2 regions of the Alkalimarinus alittae genome follow, and region 2 is predicted to be linked to the other one. Evidence: riboswitches for the same ligand, from Rfam matches in the RefSeq annotation. Region 2 holds a riboswitch; the other holds the start of a gene.
The links. Region 2 has a riboswitch for cobalamin ahead of NKI27_RS00485 (ribonucleoside-diphosphate reductase subunit alpha). Riboswitches for the same ligand answer to the same signal wherever they lie in the genome.
Positions count from the first base shown of each region.

Region 1: another riboswitch for cobalamin. It lies ahead of NKI27_RS06960 (CbtB domain-containing protein); the one in region 2 lies ahead of NKI27_RS00485 (ribonucleoside-diphosphate reductase subunit alpha).

Region 1 is NZ_CP100390.1:1,535,619-1,539,003, forward strand. Features, by position in the region: gene NKI27_RS06950 (transthyretin-like family protein) at 1-659, opposite strand, end outside; gene NKI27_RS06955 (hypothetical protein) at 940-1,236, shown strand; cobalamin riboswitch at 1,283-1,487, shown strand; gene NKI27_RS06960 (CbtB domain-containing protein) at 1,520-1,705, shown strand; gene NKI27_RS06965 (CbtA family protein) at 1,787-2,557, shown strand; gene NKI27_RS06970 (AAA family ATPase) at 2,538-3,385, shown strand, end outside.
Region 2 is NZ_CP100390.1:106,607-109,991, forward strand. Features, by position in the region: gene metE (5-methyltetrahydropteroyltriglutamate--homocysteine S-methyltransferase) at 1-705, opposite strand, end outside; gene NKI27_RS00480 (LysR family transcriptional regulator) at 834-1,718, shown strand; cobalamin riboswitch at 1,769-2,023, shown strand; gene NKI27_RS00485 (ribonucleoside-diphosphate reductase subunit alpha) at 2,184-3,385, shown strand, end outside.

The sequences.
Region 1 (3,385 bases), 1.4 Mb from region 2:
GGGTTAAACGCTGTAGGGCTATTGGCCAAGTATAACGCCAGTGCGTGTAAAATCTTTGGTTGTTGCTGTTGAATGATTTCTTTAGCTTGGTTTACCGCAGTCTGGTAAGGAAGTTGTAAATTACATGGGCTTTTCACAGCCGTATAAGGGGTCACATACTGCACATCGGCCTCGTCGCCATTATCTTGCGTTATATTGCTCAGGTCACATTGTAGAGCTATTTCACCTTGAGTATAAGCGTTCATTACAGGCGTCACGTGTTCTGCGTTGGTGCGAATCATATACTCGTCTAAGCCACTTAATTCCCCCATTGTACGGTAATTGCGTTTACTGTTTAGCCAAACATCTATCGGTTGAGGTGTGTCCTCTGGAAATGCCGTTATTGTTTGTGGAATGACGGTTTCATGGGGGAGTAGGCGGCCAAATAGCATGAACTTTACGGCTTCAGAAAAGTAAAACCGTCCTTGTTCATCGGTATAGGTTTTGTCTTTATAATCTTTATTGGCCCAAGTGAAATGATAGCTCCGTTCTACTTTGACGCCCTCAAGAGGCTTGCCCTGTTTGGATAGTTGCCCTCTCACAGCAGAAAATAACGAAACATTAAGGCCTTTATTAGCGTCTTTAAAATTGAGGGAGGGTGCTATTTTTTCTGCTGCCATACTGCTACCTAACCAAAAGAGAAGCGTTAACCCAAGTATTAACTGTTGTGCCATCATTGATATTTTTTTACCGAAAGATTATGCATGTATAACGATTATTAAAAGGCTATGTAAAACACAGTTCATCCTACCGCATCAAAAAGCTTACACTCAAGCGGCTATTTTTATTACTTTTTAATTGATTAATTTATCCCTTGAGATAGATACTTAGATTACTCAAGCTAGCCATAGGAAATCGAGACATTTATGGCTGCTAGCTTTAATCCTATATGAGGTGGTGATGTATCCAGAATTACTCTCGTTTTTGTCTGGTGTTTTAACTGGGAAGATCGATGCTGCAACATTTCGCCGTACTGAATTGACATCAATTTATCTTGAAGGTGATTGCCTGATCTTTAGTTTAAAAGGCCTTTACGACTGTTTTAGTGGCGCTGATAAAGGGTCGTATAGTGAGTTTATTAAAATGCTGTACTCAAGCACTTTAAATTCAGACCTCGCTGCTTTGGGGGGGCGTGTAGAGGTTCATCAATCGACCTCAAAAATTGAAACTAGTTTATATCGATTGGTTAGGGTATAAAAACGACAGAATAATACTCGTTGAATACTGGTCATTATACATGTACTATTCCAATCAAATTATAGGTGCCCTTATTTTTGGGATAATCGGGAAGTATGGTAAGCCACGATGCGATTCCATCACTGCCCCCGCAGCGGTAATAAAGAGTAGTTTGCAGTAACCACTGGCTTCACGCTGGGAAGGTGTAAACAACGATCATCTTTTGATGATTCTCTTTTAGTCCGAAGACCGGCCTGTATTTATTCTATTATTTAACTATGCACGGCGGGTGCTCGAGGTTTTTATGTCTACACAAATATCTACCAACCAACAAACTCTTTCTATTCCAGCGACGTCTACTTTAGCTCAGAATCTAGCAGCATTTGCATTTGGTGCAATTGTTTTGTTTGCTGTGGGTTTTTTGCCAATGTCTGCGGCTCATAATGCTGCGCACGATACTCGGCATACGCTAGCATTTCCTTGTCACTAAGCGTTTAATTTTCTTTATTAAAAAATTACTACTTACTTAAGCCTTTTATTGGCTTGAGCTTTTTTGCTGTTGGAGTTTTGTATGGTTTTTCGCCGCATTATCTTTAATGCCGTGTTTATTGGCTTGGCTGCTGGTTTATTATTGAGTTTGATACAGGTTATTGGTGTGTCGCCTATTATTTTTGAGGCTGAGACGTTTGAGGTGGTTGAAGAGGCTCCCGCTGCTGCGGCTCATGACCACCATGGGGTTGAAGAAAGTAGTGGGCATCATCATGATGCAGAAGCTTGGGCGCCAGAAGATGGCGCCGAAAGAACACTCTACACCGTTGCGTCTAACGTATTGGCGGGTATAGGCTTTGCGTCCGTAGTACTTGCCTTGATGAGTCAGTTGCAGTTGCAAGGTATCACTCAGGTTAATGTTCAAAAAGGGTTGCTGTGGGGACTTGCAGGTTTTGCCGTCTTCTTTGTGGCGCCTGGTATTGGTTTACCGCCTGAAATACCGGGTACAGAAGCAGCAGTGATTGAGAATCGCCAACTATGGTGGCTATTCGCAGTTGTTTGCGCGGCTATTGGTTTGGCTGTGATGGCTTTTGCTCCGATCAAGCTTAAGATCTTGGGAGCACTGAGCATTGCCTTACCTTATATTGTTGGCGCCCCGCATGTTGATGGCCCTGAGTTTGCTCACCCAGACCCTGCGGCTGTTGCTAGCCTTACTGAATTACACTTTCAGTTTATTATGGCTAGTGGTATCGCTAATCTTATTTTCTGGATCGTATTGGGGATTGCTTGTGCATGGGCGCTTAATCTCTGGGTACATAAGGATATAGATGCTCATGTCAGCTCTGCTGCCTAAGTTTCCTTTTTCTGCTGTTGCAGGCCAAGCGTCATTTAAAATGGCGCTGGTGCTAGCGGCCATCAACCCCGCTATTGGTGGTGTGCTTGTAAGTGGCCCGCGTGGCTCAGCTAAATCTACATTAGCTAGGGGTTTGGCGGATATTCTGCCCGTTGAAGCGCATATACAACACCCATTTGTAACGCTGCCTTTAGGTGCCAGTGAAGAGATGCTGGTCGGCACACTCGATCTTCAGCAGGTGCTTAACGAGCAACAAGTCGCTTTTTGTCCTGGTTTATTAGCTAAGGCTGACGGTGGGGTGTTGTACGTAGATGAGGTTAACTTATTGCCCGATACTTTGGTTGATTTGTTGCTCGATGTTGCGGCCAGTGGTGTCAACTGTGTAGAGCGTGACGGTATTAGCCACAGTCATCAATCTAACTTTATTTTGTTAGGGACTATGAACCCTGATGAAGGCGAGTTACGGCCTCAATTACAAGATCGATTTGGTCTGGCGGTTGAGCTGGATAATCAATACAGCATTGAAGAACGTATTGAGATAGTTCGTTTGCGCGAAGCGTTCGATACATCACCGCAAGCGTTTATTAATAATTATGCTGAGCAACAGCAAGAGATAACTGACGGTATTGCTCAGGCGCGAGAATGTTTAGCTGATGTGAGTTGTTCTGATACCTTACGTAAATTGATAGCGGAACGTTGCTATGCAGCCAATGTCGATGGCTTAAGGGCAGATATTGTTTGGTATCGTGCCGCCATAGCGCATGCCGCATGGCAGCAACGGAAATGCGTTACCGAAGCGGATGTGCTCGCCGTAGAAGAGTTGGTGCT
Region 2 (3,385 bases):
GATAGGCGCACTTTTTAAATGATGATAAGCCTGATGGAAGGCGTATACCCAATCTCGGTCGAGCTCGGTGACTAAAATCGGCTCATCGATCTGAACCCATTCAACCCCTTGCTGACTCAATACATTAAGGAGTTCGCCATACACGGGCAAAAGGCGTTCAAGTAGGTCTAGTTTTGAAGCGCTGTCTTTTTCTTTGCATAACCAAAGATAAGTCACAGGCCCGATAATAACGGGTTTTACCTGAGGGTGAGTGGCTTGCGCTTCCAAGATTTGATCTAACAAACGTGAGGCATCTAAGCTGAAGTCAGTGTCAGCGGTGACTTCTGGCACTATATAATGGTAATTAGTATCAAACCACTTGGTCATTTCACCTGCTTGTACACACTGGCAGTCACTTTCATGCCCTGAGCGGCCACGAGCGACGCGGAAGTATTGATCTAGTGTGTTGGCTTCTTTTGCCTGTGCGCGCTCAGGTACGTTGCCCAAGGTAAAGCTCATATCTAATACTTGGTCGTACAATGAAAAATCACCCACGGGTACATAATTCAGATTGCTTTGCTGCTGCAGGTGAGTCTGGCGTAATCGTTTTGCCGTCTCATTCAATGCGTCGTATGACGCTTGTTTATTCCAATAAGCTTCTAGTGCAAATTTAAGTTCCCTGTTTGCCCCAATACGAGGAAAGCCAAGGTTGTGTGTAATGGCCATGATCTGTCTCCTTTGAATGTTATAAAACAGATTAATGGCTTTTTTTCATGAATGATAATGGTTAATTTTCACATATCTATGAATTATACTCATGGTTTTATTTGGGTTGATCAATCGTAGGTCATGACATGATAGAACGCGCTCATTTAGCCATTATCCGCGCCGTGGATGATAAAGGTACGTTAACCGAAGCCGCCGATGCGCTTTGCTTGACGCAGTCAGCTTTAAGCCACTCCATTAAAAAACTTGAGCAACACATGGGGACGGAGGTATGGCTGCGAGAAGGCCGTACCTTGCGTTTAACTCAGGCAGGACATTATTTACTGTTACTGGCCAAGCGTTTGTTACCGCAGTTTGAGCATGCCGAACAGTTAATGTCTCAACTAGGGCGCGGCGAGCGGGGCGAGTTGAGAATAGGGATGGAATGCCACCCGTGTTATCAATGGCTATTGAAAATAGTAGGGCCTTTTTTAGAGCGATGGCCTGATGTGGATATCGACGTAAAACAAAAGTTTCAGTTTGGCGGTATTGGGGCGTTGTTTAATCATGAAATTGATTTATTAGTGACCCCAGATCCACTTTATCGGCCAGGGCTCATTGTTACGCCTGTATTTGAGTATGAACAGCGATTAGCGATCAGCGCGCAACATCCATTAGCCAACAAACCTTACTTATTGCCAGAAGACCTGCAAGACGAAACATTAATCAGTTATCCCGTTGAGAAAGACCGTCTCGATATTTATACCCAGTTCTTTTCATTGTCTGAATTTACCCCTAAAAAGCATAAAGAAATAGAAACCACCGATATTATGATGCATATGGTGGCCGCAGGCAGAGGCGTTGCGGCTCTGCCGGGCTGGTTGATTGATGAGTATGCAGACCAACTTCCTATAAAGTCGTTACGACTGGGGTCAGAGGGTATCGCAAAACATATCTCGCTCTGTACTCGAGAAGCCGATGCCCGCTTAATTTATGTGCAAGATTTTATCGAGTCTGCCTGCAAAGCGGGCTAATTCAGCAAAGACACAATCAAACGTTGATAATTGAGTTGGCCCCATATATAGTGCCCATTCTTTGGTTTTTTACGTCTATGTTGTGTTCTTTATTTGTACAACATCGTAAAACTAAGAGGGAATCCGGTGAGAATCCGGAACTGACGCGCAGCGGTATTGGGGAACGAACGCGACACGAGTGGTTAACACTCAGGCACTGTTTTTGGTTGGTAATCATTAAACAGCAAGCCGTCGTTGTAGGCGATAAAGCATCATGCTTTTGATGGCCCCTAAGTCCGAAGACCTGCCTAAGATCTCATCATGGTGAGCGTTATCACTATGTTCTGAGAATTAATCATACCTTCGCGAAAAGGGTAATGAAAATGTGTTGCTACGTTTTTGTTTTGTGCTGTCTGGTCATCTAGACGTTCAGCCCTTTCGTGAAGTTATTGTCTTTTCCGCGAATTGAAAACAAAGGCGTTGATCATGTCTTCAGAATTATCTGCCCAAGTGGGGGTTAACCCCTCCATATCTACTCCTTCAATAACTAGCACCGAAGGGCTTAGCTCATTTCAGGTCATTAAACGTAATGGCCAAGCCGTTCCTTACCACGACTCAAAGATTGCGACGGCGATAACAAAAGCGATTTTAGCGGTTGAGGGCAGTTCTGCCTCCGGCTCAACACGGGTCAAAGAAACCGTTGATGCATTGACTCAAACGATTAGCGCTAACTTCTACAAAAATAAGCCTGAAGGCAGTGCGATTTCCATTGAAGAAATTCAAGATCAGGTCGAATTGGGCCTGATGCGACAGGGTCTACACAAAGTGGCGCGAGCGTATGTATTGTACCGCGAAGAACATAGTAAAACCCGAGCCAGTGACGAAGACATCTCGGCTCAGTCTAAGACCTCTTCCCACGCCAACATTAAAGTATTGAATGCCGATGGGTCCGAATCGCCACTCAATATCGGCCGAATCAAAACCATTATTCACGAAGCTTGCGCAAGCTTAGACGATGTGAATGCTAATGATTTGTTCGAAAAAGCACAAAACAACCTCTATAACGGCATTAAACAAAAAGACATCGCCACGGCATTGATTATGGCGGCGCGTACACGTATAGAAGAAGAGCCTAATTATGGCTATGTAAGCGCAAGGCTATTATTAGACTCGATGCAACAAGAAGCCTGCCAGTTTTTGGATATCGCGACGCCAGACTCCTTTCAAGATATGAAAAGCCTTTATGCTGATTTGCTCAGCGTGACCTTGAATAAAGGGGTGGAACTAGAGCTGATGTCTGCAGACTTATTGGCTTTTGACTTAAAGCGCATAGCCGAGGCGATCAGGCCAGAACGAGACTTTCAGTTTACCTATCTTGGCCTGCAAACCCTGTATGACCGTTATTTCATTCATTGGCGAGAAACCCGTTTTGAGTTGCCGCAAATCTTCTTTATGCGAGTCTCGATGGGCTTGGCGCTGTTAGAAGATAATCCGACAGAGCGGGCGATTGAATTTTATCATTTGTTATCGACATTTGATTACATGTGCTCAACACCCACCTTGTTTAACGCAGGTACTAACCGGCCTCAGTTGTCATCCTGTTATTTAACCACTATTCCCGATGATCTGGCGGGAATTTATGATGGCATGAAAGATAATGCTTTGTTGTCAAAGTGGGCCGGTGGTTT